DNA from 3 places in the Paracoccus sp. SMMA_5_TC genome. Region 3 is predicted to be linked to each of the others. Evidence: riboswitches for the same ligand, from Rfam matches in the RefSeq annotation. Region 3 holds a riboswitch; each other region holds the start of a gene.
What was found. Region 3 has a riboswitch for cobalamin ahead of GB880_RS14395 (TonB-dependent receptor plug domain-containing protein). Riboswitches for the same ligand answer to the same signal wherever they lie in the genome.
Positions count from the first base shown of each region.

Region 1: another riboswitch for cobalamin. It lies ahead of GB880_RS05750 (CbtB domain-containing protein); the one in region 3 lies ahead of GB880_RS14395 (TonB-dependent receptor plug domain-containing protein).
Region 2: another riboswitch for cobalamin. It lies ahead of GB880_RS05725 (DUF1636 domain-containing protein); the one in region 3 lies ahead of GB880_RS14395 (TonB-dependent receptor plug domain-containing protein).

Region 1 is NZ_CP102355.1:1,148,968-1,154,989, reverse strand. Features, by position in the region: gene leuC (3-isopropylmalate dehydratase large subunit) at 142-1,578, shown strand; gene GB880_RS05765 (hypothetical protein) at 1,597-2,178, opposite strand; gene leuD (3-isopropylmalate dehydratase small subunit) at 2,271-2,876, shown strand; gene GB880_RS05755 (endonuclease/exonuclease/phosphatase family protein) at 2,939-3,946, shown strand; cobalamin riboswitch at 3,984-4,180, shown strand; gene GB880_RS05750 (CbtB domain-containing protein) at 4,218-4,397, shown strand; gene GB880_RS05745 (CbtA family protein) at 4,400-5,098, shown strand; gene GB880_RS05740 (hypothetical protein) at 5,159-5,710, shown strand; gene bluB (5,6-dimethylbenzimidazole synthase) at 5,710-6,022, shown strand, end outside.
Region 2 is NZ_CP102355.1:1,142,835-1,148,856, reverse strand. Features, by position in the region: gene bluB (5,6-dimethylbenzimidazole synthase) at 1-200, shown strand, start outside; gene cobO (cob(I)yrinic acid a,c-diamide adenosyltransferase) at 291-866, opposite strand; cobalamin riboswitch at 993-1,193, shown strand; gene GB880_RS05725 (DUF1636 domain-containing protein) at 1,268-1,621, shown strand; gene cobW (cobalamin biosynthesis protein CobW) at 1,626-2,660, shown strand; gene cobN (cobaltochelatase subunit CobN) at 2,681-5,866, shown strand; gene GB880_RS05710 (precorrin-3B synthase) at 5,863-6,022, shown strand, end outside.
Region 3 is NZ_CP102356.1:158,929-164,950, reverse strand. Features, by position in the region: gene GB880_RS14410 (bile acid:sodium symporter family protein) at 1-830, opposite strand, end outside; gene GB880_RS14405 (Lrp/AsnC family transcriptional regulator) at 897-1,343, opposite strand; gene GB880_RS14400 (aminotransferase-like domain-containing protein) at 1,471-2,757, shown strand; cobalamin riboswitch at 2,853-3,051, shown strand; gene GB880_RS14395 (TonB-dependent receptor plug domain-containing protein) at 3,184-5,085, shown strand; gene GB880_RS14390 (ABC transporter substrate-binding protein) at 5,079-5,918, shown strand; gene GB880_RS14385 (FecCD family ABC transporter permease) at 5,915-6,022, shown strand, end outside.

The DNA of each region.
Region 1 (6,022 bases), on a different replicon from region 3:
GTTCTACGGCGAAAGCCTGTCCGTCACCGCCCGACTGTGACGGTTCGGGCGCCTGATGCTGCGCCCCGCCTGCCCACGCGCCATATGCGTCCGGCCGGCCCAGCCACGACCCTTCAGCCAGTCCTTCTGAAAGAGACAGCCATGACCGGCACTACCCCTGCGGGCACCCCCCGCACCCTTTACGACAAGATTTTCGACGCGCATGTGGTCGACCGCAAGGAAGATGGCACCTGCATCCTGTATATCGACCGCCATCTGGTGCACGAAGTCACCTCGCCCCAGGCGTTCGAGGGGCTGCGCATGGCCGGGCGCAAGGTGCGCCGGCCCGACCAGACCATCGCCGTGCCTGACCACAACGTGCCCACCACGCCCGACCGCGTGAACGGCATCGAAAACCCCGAAGGCCGCATCCAGGTCGCCGAACTGGACAAGAACGCGCGTGAATTCGGGCTGAACTATTACCCGATGTCGGACATCCGCCAGGGCATCGTCCATATCGTCGGCCCGGAACAGGGCTGGACCCTGCCCGGCATGACCGTCGTGTGCGGTGACAGCCATACCGCCACCCATGGCGCCTTCGGCGCGCTGGCGCATGGCATCGGCACCTCCGAGGTGGAGCATGTCCTGGCCACGCAGACGCTGATCCAGAAGAAATCCAAGAACATGAAGGTGGAAATCACCGGCCGCCTGCGGCCGGGTGTCACCGCCAAGGACATTACCCTAGCGGTGATCGGCAAGACCGGCACCGCCGGCGGCACCGGTTATGTCATCGAATATTGCGGCGAGGCGATTCGCGAGCTGTCAATGGAAGGGCGCATGACCGTCTGCAACATGGCGATCGAGGGCGGTGCCCGCGCCGGGCTGATCGCGCCGGACGAAAAGACCTTCGAATACTGCAAGGGCCGTCCGCACGCGCCCAAGGGCGCCGCATGGGAGGCCGCCGTGGCCTGGTGGAAAACCCTCTATTCCGACGAGGGCGCGCATTGGGACAAGGTCGTGACCCTGCGGGCCGAGGACATCGCCCCGGTCGTGACCTGGGGCACCTCGCCCGAGGACGTGCTGCCGATCACCGGCACCGTCCCCGCCCCCGAGGATTTCGAGGGCGGCAAGGTCGAGGCGGCGCGCCGCAGCCTTGATTACATGGGCCTGAAACCTGGCACGCCGCTGAACCAGATCAAGATCGACGCGGTGTTCATCGGTTCCTGCACCAACGGCCGGATCGAGGATCTGCGCGCAGCGGCCGATATCCTCAAGGGCCGGCACCTTGCGCCAGGCGTGCGCGGCATGGTGGTGCCCGGGTCCGGTCTGGTGCGGTTGCAGGCCGAGGAAGAGGGTCTGGACAAGATCTTTATCGATGCGGGCTTTGAATGGCGCCTGGCGGGCTGTTCGATGTGCCTGGGCATGAACCCCGACCAGCTGGCACCGGGCGAACGCTGCGCCGCCACCTCGAACCGCAACTTCGAGGGGCGGATGGGCCGCGGTGGCCGCACGCATCTGATGTCGCCGGTGATGGCGGCCGCGGCCGGCATCCGCGGTCATCTGACCGATGTGCGCGAACTGCTGGCGGAAACCGTCTGAGCGGTTGCGGTTGGGGCCCTAGCGGCCCCGCCGCAGCAGCATCAGGGCGTTGATCGCGATCAGCAGCAAGCCCGCGTTCTCGAACCAGAAGTTGAACCTGACCCTGGCGAAATCCATGCTGATCAGCCTGTCGACATGATGAAACCCCACCGCGCGCACCAGAACGAACCCGCACAGCACCCCCAGGCCCAGCAGGGCCAGGCCGTTGCCGCGCATCTGTCCGCGCAGGGATTTCGTCGCCCAGGCCATGGCGGCGATCACGCCCAGGACCAGACCGGCGATAAAGGCCAGCTGCACGGCATATCGATTGTCATACCAGCCCTGGGCGCGCGCCATGCAGCGCCCGGTCGCGGTCAGTGCCGTCTGCAGGTCCAGCTGCTTGTTCAGCGCCAGAAACGCCATCAGCACCGCGATGGCGAGCCACAACCCCCGCGCGGCCCCCGCCGGGCGGCGACGCAGCACCCGAATTGCCAGCCACAGGCAGCCGACATAGGCCGCCACCGTCAGCCAGCCCGTGACCTGCGGATCGCCGATCGATGGCGTCCAGTCGCGGGCGATGCAGGCGCGCAGGGCGGCCATGCTGGAAAACCCGAAAACCATCGTCACGACCTGCTGCCACGCGGCGCCCGGCGCCGCCTGCTTCCGGGTTAACGGGGCCGCCGAGCCCCAGTCAATTGCACAAGGATCACAAGATGGAAAAGTTCACCACCCTGACCGGCGTCGCGGCCCCGATGCCGCTGGTCAATATCGACACCGACATGATCATCCCCAAGCAGTTTCTCAAGACCATTCACCGTTCGGGGCTGGGCAAGAACCTGTTCGACGAAATGCGCTATGACGCCCAGGGCAACGAAATTCCCGATTTCGTGCTGAACCAGCCGGCCTGGCGCAACGCCCAGATAATCGTCGCCGGCGACAACTTCGGCTGCGGCAGTTCGCGCGAACACGCGCCCTGGGCGCTGCTGGATTTCGGCATCCGTTGCGTGATCTCGACCAGTTTTGCCGACATCTTCTACAACAACTGCTTCAAGAACGGCATCCTGCCGATCGTGATGCCGCAAGAGGTGGTCGATGTGCTGATGGAGGATGCGCGCAAGGGTGCCAACGCCCGCATGACCGTCGATCTGGAAAACATGACCGTCACCACCTCGGACGGGCAGAGCTTCGGCTTCGAGCTGGACCCGTTCCGGCGCCACTGCCTGCTGAACGGTCTGGACGACATCGGCCTGACCCTGGAGAAAGCCAGTGCCATCGACAGTTTCGAGGCACAGATGGCCCAGTCGCGGCCTTGGGTGTAACAACGTCTCTCGCGGCGGCGGCGCTGGCCGCTCTGGGCCTTGCGGCGGCGGTCCTGCCGACCATGGCCGGGCCGCTGCGCATCGCCACCTATTCCCCGGACCTGTCGCGCGACGGGCCGGGGCTTTTGCTGCGCGATCTGCAACGGCAGGGCGCAAAGGCCGATCCGCAGATCGCCGCCGTGATCGAGGTGATCGCCGCCGCCCGGCCCGACGTGCTGGTGCTGACCAATTTCGACTGGGATTTCGACGGCCGCGCCTTCCAGGCTTTCCTGGACCGGCTTCGGGCGGCGGGGCTGGACTATCCGCATCATCATGCCGGCCAGCCCAATTCCGGCATGGCCAGCGGTCTGGACCTCGACGGCGACGGCCGCCTGGCCGAGGCCGACGATGCCCAGGGCTTTGGCCGCTTTCCCGGTCAGGGCGGCATGGCGATCCTGTCGCGCCACCCGATCGGCCCGGTCAGCGACCACAGCGCCTTCCTGTGGCGCGACCTGCCCGGCCATCTGATGCCCGACATGCCGCCCGAGGTGGCGGCGGCGCGGCGGCTGTCCTCGACCGCGCATTGGGATGCGGTAGTTTCCATCGACGGACAGCCCTTGCATGTGCTGGCGATGTCGGCCACGCCCCCGGTCTTTGACGGCCCCGAGGATCTGAACGGCCGGCGCAACCACGACGAGCTGGCCTTCTGGCTGCATCACCTGCCGCAGGGGCCCTTCGTGCTGGCGGGCAATCTGAACCTGGATCCCCAGGATGGCGAGGGCCGGCCCCAGGCGCTGGCGCGCATGCTTGAACATGTGACCGACCCACAGCCCCGCAGCCCCGGAGGCGCCGCCGCCGCCGGGGGGATCAATGCGGGCCACAAGGGCGATCCGGCGCTGGACACCGCCGACTGGCCCGACGACCGCGCCCCCGGCAACCTGCGGGTCGATTACGTCCTGCCCGCGCACGGCCTGCGGGTTCTGGACGCCGGGGTGATCTGGCCGACCGACGGCCCTTTGGCCCGGGCGGCGCAGACGGCCTCGGCGCATCGGCTGGTCTGGGTCGATCTGGATTGGCCCCCCGGGCGCTGACCCGGATTTCCCCTTGCAAGTCTGGCGCGACCCGCCCTAGGATCGCGCCGGTATCGGTGCCCTTCGGGGCTTGATAGGGAATGCGGTGCGACCCGGAACGGGTCAAGTCCGCAGCCGCCCCCGCGACTGTCAGCGGAGAGCGGGCGCCCATTACGCCACTGGCCTGCGGGCCGGGAAGGCGGGCGCCAGCCACGACCCGCGAGCCAGGAGACCTGCCGATGCCGGAAACCGCAATGTCGTCGGGTTGGACGACTTAAGGAAAGGGTCGAAGATGACCGCAAAGACCATCGCGCCGGCTGCTGCGCCGGCTGTTCGCTCCGTTCTGGTGCCCGCATTGGCAGTGTTTGTGCTGGGTTTCGGGCTGATGTTCGTGGCCGGGTTGGTGCAGGCCGAAACCCTGCACGATGCCGCCCATGACATGCGCCACGCCACCGGCTTTCCCTGCCACTGACCATGTTCGCACGCATTCTGACCAGCGGTCTGATCGCTGGTGCTGTCACCGGGCTGATTGCCGCCCTGGTGCAGCTGAGCTTCGTGCAGCCGGTGTTGCTGCATGCCGAACTGTATGAATCGGGGCAGCTGGTCCATGGCGCCGTGCCCGCGCCAGGCACTGCGCCCGATCTGGGCCCGTTCGACTGGCAGCGCAACGGGTTGACGGTGCTGTTCAACATGCTGGTCCATGCCGGCTATGGCCTGATGCTGACCGCGCTGATGGTGCTGGCGCAGGGTCGGGGGGCGCCGATCTCGGCCCGCCATGGGCTGATCTGGGGCGCGGCCGGCTTTGTGGCCCTGCAACTGGCCCCGGCCTTTGGTCTGGCGCCCGAGGTGCCGGGAGTGGCGGCCGCCGACATCGCGGCGCGTGCCGCGTGGTGGCTGGCAACCACGCTGGCCACCGGCCTGGCGCTGTGGCTGATCGCCTTTGGCCGCGGCTGGGCGGCCTGGGCGCCGGCGATCCTGCTGGCGCTGGCGCCGCATCTGATCGGCGCGCCGCAACCCGACGCCTATGCCGGCACCGTGCCGCCGGAACTGTCGGCCGAATTCGCCGGCCGCGCGCTGGGCGCCGGGCTGATGGCCTGGCTGGTGCTGGGCGCGCTCTGCGGCTGGATGTGGCAGCGCGAAGCCGAGCGCGTGCCGCTGGGCCAACCGGCCTGAGCCGCCGGACCCGCCGCCCCCGGCGGGTTCGATCCCATTTCCCTTGCGACAGGACTTCACATGGATCGCGCAATCGCGATGCTGGTCATCGGGCTGGTCTTTGGCGGCGGGCTGGGCTTTGTCCTAGCGGCGGCCAACGGGGTCACGCTGGATGGCCACGACCACGGCAGCCACGGCCATGGCCCGGCCCACACCGCCGGGACTGCCCAGACCGCCCATCACCACGGCCCGCCGCACCAGCTGCCCGCCGGCAGTGCCGATCTGGGCATCGGCCTGACCCCCGATCCGGTGTCGGGCTGGAACCTGTTTGTGCAGCTGCGCGGCATGTGCCTTGCCCCCGACCGGGCCGGGCTGGCCCATGCCCCAGGCCAAGGGCACGCACATCTGTATCTGAACGGCGACAAGATCGCCCGGCTTTACGGGCCCGCCCAGCATTTGCCGCAATTGCGTCCGGGCGACCGGCTGCGGGTCGAGCTGAACGGCAATGACCATCGCCCGCTCGCGGTCGCGGGGCAGCCGTTGGCGGTGGAACTGCGGGTGCCGGACGGCGCCACGGCGGTCGCGGCCGGCACGCCGAACCTGCCGGCCGCCGCGATCTGCGCACCGTCCTGATGCAGTTCGGCGCCGACCAGCGCCGGGCCCTGGCCGATCTGCTGCGCTGGCGCCGCGACATCCGCCATTTCCGCCCGGACCCGATCCCCGAGGCGCTGCTGGCCGAACTGGCCCGGGCCATGGAGCTGGCGCCTTCGGTCGGCAATGCCCGGCCCTGGCGGGTGATCCGGATCGAGGATCCGGGCCTCCGCGCAGCCATCCGGGACGATTTTTCGCGCTGCAATGCGGCGGCCGCGGCCGGTTATCACGGGCAGCGCCAGCGCGATTACCGCGCGCTGCGCCTGGCGGGGCTGGACCGGGCGCCGGTCTGGC
Region 2 (6,022 bases), on a different replicon from region 3:
CGGCGCGAGCGCACAACCTTGGCATGGGCATGGTGTCGATCCTGACGCCCGAACGGATCTGCGCGCTGCTGGAAACCCCGACCGGATGGGAGTTCAGCGCCCTTCTGTGCCTGGGCTGGCCCGAGACGCATGACGTGCTGCCGCTGCTGCATCGCAAAGGCTGGCAGGAGAACCATGCCCGGCCCTGGCTGATCCGGTGAAGTCGCCGCCATCGACGGCAGGGCACGCCCTTGCCGCCCCATCGAGGGCCGGCAAGGGCGCGGGGGCCGTGGCCCCCGGGGGCCCATCGGCTAGAATTCGACCCCCGGCTGCGCCTTGATACCATCGCGGAACGGGTGTCGGATCTGGGTCATTTCGGTGACCAGATCGGCAGCCTCGATCAGCGCCGGCGGGGCATTGCGCCCGGTCAGCACGACATGGGTCATCGGCGGGCGTTCGTCGCGCAGCACCGCCAGAACCTCGTCGGTGTCCAGATAGCCGTAGCGCAGGGCGATGTTGATTTCATCAAGCAGCACCATGCGGATCGCCGGATCGCGAATCAGCGTCCGGGCCTTGTCCCAGCCGGCGCGTGCGGCGGCAATGTCGCGGGCCTTGTCCTGGGTTTCCCAGGTAAAGCCCTCGCCCATGGCATGGAACTGGCACAGATGGCCGAAATGGCCGGTCAGCAGCCGCCGCTCGCCCGTGTCCCAGGCCCCCTTGATGAACTGCACCACCGCGCAGGGCATGCCATGGGCCACACAGCGCAGGATCATGCCGAAACCGGCCGAGGACTTGCCCTTGCCCTTGCCGGTGTGGACGATGATCAACCCCTTTTCGCCCTGCTTGTCCTGCATCATCCGGTCGCGCGCGGCCTTGATGCGCGCCATCTTTTCGGCGTGGCGCCGGGCATCGTCATCAGCAATCGGCCCGGGGGCGGACGTGACAGGCGGCGAGGGCGGGGCGGAATTGGTGGTCATCGGGTGTCCTTTGCTTGACAAGCGCGAAGCGGGCGCGCACAGCTTTCATGCGCTGGTTCCTGTCCATGACAGGCCAAGAGGGAATGCGACGGGTCAAGACCCAAAAGCAGCCGCCCCCGCGACCGTGACCGGAAAGGTCGCCCGATGCCACTGGCCACAGCGCCGGGAAGGTGGGCCGACCGCTGGCGAAAGCCTGAATCCGCAAGCCGGGAGACCTGCCAGCGCGTGAATGCAACCGGCGGACGGGGTGTTCCTGCTGGGGCTTGGGCCGCTGTGCCCTGCCTCGTGCCGCCATTTGGAATGACAGGCGGATGACGATTACCTTGCATGTCTGCATCACCTGCCGCGCCGGCGTGGCCCCACAGCCGGATCAGCCTCCGCCGGGTGCGCAACTGCTTGCGGCGCTGCGGGCGCGGCCGCTGCCGCCGGACCTGCGCATCCAGCCCGTCGAATGCATGTCGGCCTGCGCGCGCGGCGCCGCCATCGCGCTGAGCGCGCCGGGGCGCTGGACCTATGTCTATGGTCACATGAGCCCGGCCGATGCCGATCAGATCCTGACCGGCGCCGCGGCCTATGCCAATGCCGCCGATGGCATCGTGCCCTGGCGCCAGCGCGTCGAAATCTTTCGCAAGCGCAGCCTTGCCCGTATTCCCCCGATAGGATGACCGCATGTCCGACCTGACCAAGATCCCCGTTACAGTCATCACCGGCTTTCTGGGTGCCGGCAAGACCACGCTGATCCGCCACCTGATGTCGCAGCCCCAGGGCAGGCGGTTGGCGGTGCTGGTCAACGAATTCGGCACCATGGGCGTCGATGGCGAGATCCTGAAGTCCTGCGCCGATGAAAACTGCCCGCAGGAAAACATCGTCGAGCTGTCGAACGGCTGCATCTGCTGCACGGTCGCCGACGACTTCATCCCCACACTTGAAAAGCTGATGGCGCTGCCGGTGCGGCCCGATCACATCCTGATCGAGACCTCGGGGCTGGCGCTGCCCAAGCCGCTGCTCAAGGCCTTCGACTGGCCGGCGATCCGCTCGCGCATCACCGTGGACGGCGTCGTCGCCCTGGCCGATGCCGAGGCGGTGGCGGCCGGCCGCTTTGCCCCCGACCCCGAGGCCGTCGCCCGCCAGCGCGCCGCCGATCCGGGGCTGGACCACGACACCCCGCTGGCCGAGGTGTTCGAGGATCAGATCGCCTGCGCCGACATCGTGTTGCTGTCCAAGGCCGATCTGGCAGGCCCCGAGGGGCTGGCCGCCGCCCGTGCCGCCATCGCCGCCGAGGCGCCGCGGGCGCTGCCGATGCTGGCGATGACCGATGGCGTCATCGATCCGCGGCTGATCCTGGGTCTGGGCGCCGCGGCCGAGGATGACCTGGACGCGCGCCCCAGCCATCACGACGGCGCCGACGATCACGAACACGAGGATTTCGACAGCGTGGTGATCGACCTGCCCGAAATCGCCGATCCGGCCGATCTGGCCGCACGCCTGCAGCGGCTGGCGCGCGAACGCGACATCCTGCGGGTCAAGGGCCATGTGGCGGTGGCCGGCAAGCCGCTGCGGCTTCTGGTGCAGGCGGTGGGGGAAAGGGTGCGCCATCAATACGACCGTCCATGGGGCGACCAACCGCGCCGCTCGCGGCTGGTGGTGATCGCCGAACATGACGCGATCGACCCGGTCGCGATCCGCGCCGCGCTGACCGGCTGAGCGGGCGGGGCCGTTCCATCATGCATGTGGTGTTCCGCGACACCCAGGGTCTGGAAGAGCTGGAGGTGCCGACCGACCCCGGCCAGGATCCGGCCGATCTGGTGGTGCTGTCATTTTCCGACAGCGACCTTGGCGCCTTTGCCGCCGGCTGGCATCGCGCCGGGGGCCAGCTGCCCGCGCTGCGGCTGTGCAATCTGGCGGCGCTGCGGCACCCGGTTTCGGTGGATCAGTATTGCGACACCACGCTGGCCGGCGCGCGGGCGGTGCTGGTGCGATTGATCGGCGGCGAAAGCTATTGGCCCTATGGCGTCGCCAGTCTGCAGGATCTGGCCCGCCGTCGCGGCATCGCGCTGGCGCTGCTGCCGGGCGACGGCCGCCCCGACCCGGCGCTGGACCGGCTGTCGACGCTGCCGGTCGCGCAGCTGAGGCGGCTGACGCAGCTGTGCGATCAGGGCGGCGCCGTGGCCGCGCAGATGGCGCTGACGGAACTGGCCCGCGCCGCAGGGTTGCAGGCGCCCGAGGTGATCGGGCAGGCCGAACTGCCGTCGCATGGTTTTTACGACCCCGAACGGGGGGTGATCGCGGCGCCACTGCCGGGAGCGCGTCCGGTGCTGGTCAGCTTCTACCGCAGCTATCTGGCGGCGGCCGACATGGCGCCGGTCGATGCGCTGATCGCGGCGCTGCGGGCGGCGGGCTTTGCCGCGACCGGGGCGTTCGCGCCCTCGCTGCGCCAGCCGGGGTTGGGCCGGTGGCTGGCACCGCATTTGCCGGGTCTGGCGGCGGTGGTCAACCTGACCGCCTTTTCGGCCCGCGACGATGCCGGGGCCACCCCCTTTGACGGCGCCGATTGCCCGGTGTTCCAGATGGCGATGGCCACCGCGCCCCGCGCGCTGTGGCAGGCAGAGGAGCGCGGCCTCTCTGCCGCCGATCTGGCCATGCATGTGGTCTTGCCCGAGGTCGATGGCCGCATCTTTCTGGGCGCGATCAGCTTCAAGGCCGCGCAGGATCGCGACCCGGCGCTGCAATTCGCCCGCCAGATCCACGCCCCCGACCATGCCGCCATTACCCGCGCCGTCGGCCGCATCCGCGCCTGGCACCGGCTGGCCCGGGCGGCAACCGAAGCGGGCGAGGCACCCTTGCGGCGGGCGGTGGTGCTGTCGACCTATCCGGGGAAAAGCCATCAACTGGCCCATGCCGTCGGCCTCGATGCGCTGGCCTCGGCCGGGGCGATGCTGGGGATCGACCACCAGGGCCTGGGCCGACAGCTGGAAAGCGCGCGGCTGCACTGGCCGCTGGCCGATTACCTCGCGGCGCTGGAGGATCTGCCGGCGGCGCTGCGGGCGCAGCTGTTCGCGGCCTGGGGCGAGCCCGACCCGGCGGGCTTCGGCTTTGCAGCAATCGCCTGTGGCGACGCCCTGGTGGCGCTGCAACCCGAACGCGGGCAGGCCGACCGCCGGGCCCAGGATTATCACGACCTGACGCGGGTGCCGTGCCACGGTTATGTGGCCTTTTACCTGTGGCTGCGCCGGCAGGCCGATGTCATCGTGCATATGGGCGCGCATGGCACGCTGGAATGGCTGCCGGGCAAGTCGGTGGCACTGTCGGAGCAGTGCTGGCCACAGGCGCTGCTGGGCGATCTGCCGATGGTCTATCCCTTCATCGTCAACGACCCCGGCGAGGCCGCCCAGGCCAAGCGCCGGCTGTCGGCGGTGACACTGGGCCATCTGCCGCCGCCGCTGCGGACCAGCGCGCTGCCCGCCAACCTGGCGCATCTGGAACGGCTGCTAGACGAATATTCGACCGCCGACGGGCTGGACCCGCGGCGGCGCGACCGGCTGGTGCTGGCCATCCGCGACGAGGCCCGCGCCGCCGGGGTCGAGGCCGATCTGGGCCTGCCCGCCGATGCCGCCCCGGCCGAGGCGATCCCGCGGATCGATCGCTTCCTGTGCGATCTCAAGGACAGCCGCTTCGGCGACGGGCTGCATGTCTATGGCACGGCCCCGGGCGAGGCCGAGGGGCTGGATCGGGCGCTGACCGGGCGGCGGGTGGCGCCCGGGCCCTCGGGCTCGCCGGCGCGGGGGCGGCTCGATGTCCTGCCCACGGGGCGCAACCTTTATACCGTCGATCCGCGCGCCGTGCCCACCCGCAACGCCCATGCCCAGGGCATCCGCCTGGCCGAGGAACTTCTGCGCCGGCATCTGCAGGACCACGGCGACTGGCCGCGCGGCCTTGTCGTCGATCTGTGGGGCAGCGCCACCATGCGCACCGCGGCCGAGGATTTCGCGATGGCGCTGCACCTCGCCGGGATGGCGCCGCGCTGGGATGAGGCGACCGGGCGCGTGACCGGGGTGGAAATCCTGCCGCTGGCGGAACTGGGCCGGCCGCGCATCGACGTCACGCTGCGGGTCTCGGGGCTGTTTAGGGATGTGTTCCCCGGCCTTGCGCAGCTGTTTGAAATGGGCGCAGCGATGCTGGCCCGGCGCGCGGAAACCCCGGCCGACAACCCCTATCTGACGCTGGCGCCGCGGGTCTTTGGCCCGGCGCCGGGCCGCTTCGGCCTGGCGATGGCCGATCCCTGTGCCGAGCTGACGGCCGAGGCGCGGCTAGCCGCGGGCGAGGCTTGGCTGGCGGCATCGGCCCATGCCATCGGCGCAGACGGCGTCATCCGCCATCGTCCGCAGGCGCTGCAAGCCAGGCTGGCGGCGGCGGATGCCTTTGTCCACGCCCAGGACCTGCCGGAAAGCGATCTGCTGCTGGCCGCCGATTATGCCGGGCACGAGGCCGGATTCGCCGCCGCCATGGCCCGGATCGGTGCCCCCGTCCCGGCGCTGTATCATCTGGACGCCACCCGCCCCGAGGCCCCGCGTGCCCGCAGCCTGACCGAGGAAATCGCCCGCGTCCTGCGCGCCCGCGCCGCCAACCCGGCCTGGGCCGACGGCATGATGCGCCATGGCTATCGCGGCGCGGCGGAAATCGCGGCGACGCTTGAGCATCTGGCGGCCTTTGCACAACTGGCCGGGGTGGTGCCGGGACATCTGTTCGATCTTTACCACGACGCCACCCTGGGCCGGCCCGATCTGGTCGATTTCATGGCCCGGGAAAACCCCGCCGCGCTGGCGGCGATGCGGAACCTCTTCGCGCGGCTGCTGGACAGCGGCCTGTGGGTGTCGCGGCGAAACTCGATCCTGGCCGAGGTGGGCGCATGAGCTTCGAGATCAAGGGCTGGTGTCCCGGCGCGCTGCGGCCGATGCAATCGGGCGACGGGCTGATCCTGCGCATCCGGCCGCCGAACGGCCGGCTGCTGCCGGCGCAGGTCCGGGCCATTGCCGAGGTTTCGGCGCGGCTGGGCAATGGGCTGATCG
Region 3 (6,022 bases):
CTGGCCAGGCTTTTGGTCGAACCGCAAAAGAACAGCACCGCCTGATCCGCAGGCGGCAGGCGAAAGACCCGGCCGGCGGCGGCCATGATCCCCATGGCCAGGGCCAGCAGCGCCGCCACCACCAGAAAGCACAGCGCCAGCCCCGATGGCGGGATCGCCGACCAGATCCCCGCCACCGTCCCCGCGCCGAAAGCCGAATAGACGATCAGCAGGATCGAGCCGCGGTCGACGATCGTGGTCAGCAGCTTGTGACGCTGGACAAAGCCGCCGATCCAGCGCCGCAGCACCTGGCCCAGGACGAATGGCAACAGGATCTGCAGTGCGATCCGCTCGACCGCTTCCAGGCTGACGCCGCCGCCGTCCTGGTGCAGAACCTGCGCCACCAGCAGCGGTGTCAGCACCACCCCGATCAGGTTCGACAGCGATGCGGCGCAGATCGCGGCCGGCACATTGCCATGGGCGATCGAGGTGAAGGCGATCGAGCTTTGCACCGTCGACGGCAGCACCGCCAGGAACAGCAGGCCCAGCGTCAGCTTGGGCCCCAGCACCGCCCCGAACACCGCGGCCAGCCCCAGGCCCAGCAGCGGAAACAGCACATAGGTCGCGGCCAGCGTCAGCCCCTGCAGCCGCCAGTTCATCAGCCCGGCCCTGACCGAGGCCGAATCCAGCTTGGCGCCATACAGAAAGAACAGCAGCACCACTGCCCACCAGGTGACGTCGCGCAAGACCACCGCCGCATCGCCGCGGGCGGGCAACAGCAGCCCAAGCGCCACCATGCCCAGCAGCAGCAGCATGTAGGTGTCGATGCCGATCCGTTTCAATGCGTTCATGGTCTGCCTCCGGGCGCTGGCGCAAGGTTCTGGACCACTTGGCGCACGGATACAAGGACGCGGACCCTAGTCCAGCCCCTGTTTCAAGATCACCATGGTCGAGGTTTCGGCCACCGCCGGGATCGCCTGCAAGACATCGCGGATGAAGCGGCCCAAGGCGTCGATGTCGCGCACCTGAACGCGCAGCATGTAGTCGATGTTGTTGCCGGTCACCAGGAAACACTCGACCACTTCCGGGCGTCCGCGCAATCCGCGCAGGAAAACCGCATTGGCATCGGGTCCGCCGCGCGCCAGCCGCACCGCGATCAGCACGCTGACATTCAGCCCCAGCGCGCGCGCGTCGACCCGCGCACCATAGCCGGTGATGACACCCGATTCCTCCAGCCGCTTGACCCGGCGCCCGCAGGGCGTCGGCGACAGGCCGACACGTTCGGCCAGCTCCAGGATGGGCATCCGGCCCTCGGCCTCAAGACAGGCCAGAATCCGCTGGTCGATGGCATCCAGTTCGATCATGGCGAAATTCACCCTGCCTGAGCCAATACTGGGCGAATTGCTGCACGAAATTCGGCAATGGCACAAGAGATTGCAGGGATTCGGCACCGGAATCGGTGTATATTCTGTGCAGCTAGATGAGGACGCCATGGCCGCACCGCTTTCGCTTGCGCTTCAGCATACCCCCGACACCGCCCTGCCCGCACCGGTCCCGCATCGGCCGCGCCTTGCCGATTGGCTGGCCCGGACCAATGACGTGACCTCGGTGTTCCTGTCAGCCGGCCAGATCCCGGGGCTGATCAACCTGGGCGGGGGGCTGCCCGATCCCGGCACCTGGCCGGTCGAAGAGATGGCCGATCTGGCGGCCCGGCTGATCCGCGAACACCCGGCCGAGACGCTGGGCTATGGCCCGATCCCGGGCCTGCCAGCGCTGCGCGACCTGATCGCGCAACGCTATTCCACTGGCGATGTGCAGCTGACGCGCGACAACGTGCTGATCACCACCGGCGGCATGCAGGCGCTGGACCTGGTCGGCCGGGTGCTGCTGCACCCCGGCGACAGCATTGCCGCGCAAAGCCCCGCCTATCTGGGGGCGTTGGACGCCTGGCTGCCGCATCAGCCGCAATACCGCCCCATGCGCATCGGCAGCGCCGGCCACGACCCGCTGCGGGCGCTGGATGGGGCGCAATTCGCCTATACGGTGCCCAACTTCTCGAACCCCAGCGGCAGGCTGGTGACCTTGGCCGAACGCCAGTCACTGGTCGCGGCCGCCCATGCCACCGGCACCTGGCTGATCGAGGACGACCCCTACGGCGTTCTTTATTACGATGGCGAACCCTTGCCGCGACTGCTGGAACTGTCCGCGGCAAGCCAGCCGGGGCGGCCCTATGATGGCCCGGTGATCTACATGGGATCGCTGTCCAAGGAACTGACGCCGGGCCTGCGCATCGGCTGGGTGATCGCCGCCCCCAGGCTGATCGCGGCATTGGCCACGGCCAAGCAGGGCACCGACATGTGCAGCAGCGGCCTGTCGCAGATGCTGGCGCTGCGCGCGCTGGAACTGGGGCTGACCGAACGCATCCGGCCCCGCATCCTGGAACTGTATCGCGCCCGCAGGGATGCGCTGTGCCAGGCGATGCAGCAGCATCTGGCCGATCTGCTGGACTGGCAGGTGCCCAGCGGCGGCATGTTCGTCTGGGCCACCGCCCGCGATCCGCGCCTGAACACCGATCTGCTGCTGGAACAGGCGCTGGCCCATGGCGTCTGCATCTCGCCCAGCAGCGTCTTTGACCCCGAGGGGCTGGACCGGCGCGCCCTGCGGCTGAACTTTACCCTGAACGAGCCCGCGCAGCTGGCCGAGGGTGCGCGACGACTGGCCCTGGCCATCCGCGCCACCCTGGCCCAGGCCGGCACGCCCAGCATCGCCGCCGGCTGATCCGCAAGCCTTGAACAGCCGGCCGCGCCCCTTCGTCGAAGGGCGCGGCTTGGCATTTCGGGCGCAGGATGCTTGACAGCCGGCCCCGGCTTGCGGCAAGGCAGGCCCGCTACGGTTCCCTGGTGCAAGCCAGGGTGAAAAGGGAACGCGGTGCGCCCTCGGGCAAGGCCGCGGCTGCCCCCGCAACTGTGAGCGGAGAGCAAAGGACCACCCCTGGCCACTGGGTCATCCCGGGAAGGCCGGTCCGCGCGATGATCCGCAAGCCAGGAGACCTGCCGCAGCACTCACCCATTTCCGGCGCGGGGCGCGCCCGGAAAGCGGCCCGACCGCAGCGGTGATTGTCACAGCGCGGGCTTGCGGCCGGTCGGCCCGGGGCGCGCGCGCCCTGCTAACCGCGGCCTTGCGCCGCGACCGAAAGGCCCGGACATGACCCTTGCCCGCAGTTCCATCCTTGCGCTGACCGCCGCACTGTCCCCGGCGGCCGCCCTTGCCCAGGACGCGATCACCCTGCAACCGCTGATCCTGTCGGCCGGTTTCACGCCGGTTCCCGGCAACGCCTATGGCCGCGCCTATACGGTGCTGGACGAACAGCAGATCGCCCGGCGCGGGTCCAGCCGCATCCAGGATGCACTGCGCACGGTGCCGGGGGTCTCGGTCAACAGCGTCGGCCCGTCCTATACCCAGCTGCGGGTGCGCGGCAGCGAATCGGGCCATGCGCTGTTGCTGATCGATGGCATCGAGGCCACTGGCAGCGCCGAGGAATATATCCTCAGCGGCTTGGAAACCGCCAATATCGAGCGCATCGAGGTGCTGCGCGGCCCGCAGTCGGTATTCTACGGCTCGAACGCGGCGGCGGGCGTCATCAATATCATCAGCCGGGGGACCGAACCTGGCCTGCACTATGGCGCCAGCGCCGAGCTGGGCAATGGCGCGGCAGCAACGGCCCATGTCAGCCATAACGGCGAAAGCGGCGGGCTGGCGCTGAACCTGTCGGCGCGCGACGACCACGGGTTCGACCAATCGGGCGACGGCGGCGAAAAGGACGGCATCAACCGCAAGACCATTGCGCTGTCGGGCTGGATCGCCGCCACGCCGGACTGGCGCATGGGGGCCAGCCTGCGCCGCGCGGATGAGAGCTACGGCTATGACGGCACCAACCCGGCGGCCATTGATCCGGCCGATTTCGTGGTCGACGACCCCAACGCCCACAGCGACCGCGACGAACGCCAGGGCGCCCTATGGACCGAATTCACGGCCCTGGACGGCCGGTTGGTCCAGCGGCTGGAATATCAGAAAACCGATTTTCGCCAAAGCTTTGACGACGGGCCGCAAAATCGCGGACGGGTGGCCAAGCTGAAATACCGCGCCACCGTGTCGCTCGACGGGCAGCCGGCGGCGCAGGCCGGCCACCTGCTGAACATCATGGCCGAGCGCCAGCGCGACGATTCCTCGGTCGCACCGGACTATCGGCGGCGGATGTCCTCGGTCGCGGTGGAATATCGCGGCTTTCTGGACAACGGGCTGGACGTGCAGGCGGGGTTGCGCCGCGACCTGAACCAGGTGTTCGCCGATGCCACCAGCTGGAACCTGGGGCTGTCCTGGGCGGTGCCGGACCGGCCGTTCCGGCTGCATGGGTCGGCCGGCAAGGGCATCGTCAACCCATCCTATTGGGAACTTTTCGCCGATGCGACCTACAGCGGCCCCTGGGGTACTTCGGTCTATCGGGGCAATCCGCTGCTGCGGCCGCAACAGAACCGCGGCTTCGATCTGGGGGTGGAATGGCAATTGCCCGACGACCGCGGCAGCATCGATGTCACCTGGTTCCGCGAGACCCTGCGCGACGAGATCGAGGACTATCTGGTCAGCAGCGACGGCACCACACAGTATTTCAGCTATCGCAACCAGTCGGGCGACAGCCCGCGCCAGGGGGTCGAGGTCAGCGCGCAGCTACGTCCGACCGATCGGCTGGATGTGGGACTGGCCTATACCTATCTGGATGCCACCAACCCCGACGGCAGCATCGAGCTGCGCCGGCCGCGCCACGAAGTCGGGCTGACCGCATCGCTGGCGGTTCTGGACGGGCGCGGCCGCATCACCGCCGATTACCGGCATGTTTCGGGCAATTACGACACCCGCTTCTTTGGCGATTACGCCACCGCGGAACTGCCGGCGATCAATCTGGTCAACCTGTCGGGCGGCTATGACATCGACGACAACCTGCGTGCCACGCTGCGGGTGGTGAACCTGTTCGACCAACGCCATTCCGAAAGCTGGGGCTATTACGGTCAGGGCCGCACCGCCTATGCCGGGCTGGAGGCGCGGTGGTAACGCGCCTGCTGGCCGCCGCTGTGTTGTTTCTGGCCGGGCTGACGGCACCCGTTCTGGCCGCGCCAGCGCGTGTGGTGTCGCTGAACCTGTGCACCGATCAGCTGGCGATGATGCTGGCCGCGCCCGGGCAGCTGGTGTCGGTATCCTGGCTGGCACGCGATCCCGCCTCCTCGGCCATGGCGGCCGAGGCGCGGCGCTATCCCGTCAACCGCGCCGGCGCCGAAGAGGTGCTGCTGATCCGCCCCGATCTGGTGCTGGCCGGCAGCTGGACCGCGCCTTCAACCTTGCGGATGCTGCGCGACCACGGGCTGCGGGTCGAGGTGTTCGCGCCGGACGCCGACATCGCCGGCATCCGCGCCAATATCCTGCGCATGGGCGCGCTGCTGGGCCGCCAGCGGCGCGCAGCCGACCTGCTGGCACAGTTCGACGCCGATCTGGCGGCGCTGACCGCCCCCGTGTCGCCCGGCCCACGCCCGCAGGCGGCGCTTTATGGTGCCAATGGCTACAGCGCCACGGCGGACAGTCTGGCCGGCCAGATCCTGGCCGAGGCCGGCTTTGACAATGTCGCCGACCGCATCGGCCTGTCCGCCGGCGGCCAGATCCCGTTGGAGCGGTTGCTGCTGGCCGCGCCCGATCTGGTGCTGCGCGACCGTCCCTTTCCAGGCCATTCCCGCGCCGAAGAGGTGATGGACCACCCAGCGCTGGACCGGCTGCGCGCGCAGGACACGCTGTTCGACGCCACCGGGCCCGAATGGGTCTGCGGCACCCCGCATGTGCTGCGCGCCATCGCAGGGCTGCGCGACGCGCGGCAAGTGATCGGCGCCCGACCGTGACCCGCCAAGACATCCCCCTGCTGGCACTGCTGGCGACTTTGGTGCTGGGACTGTGCCTGGCGTCGCTGCTGATCGGCCCGGCGCGATTGCCGCCCGGCGCCAGC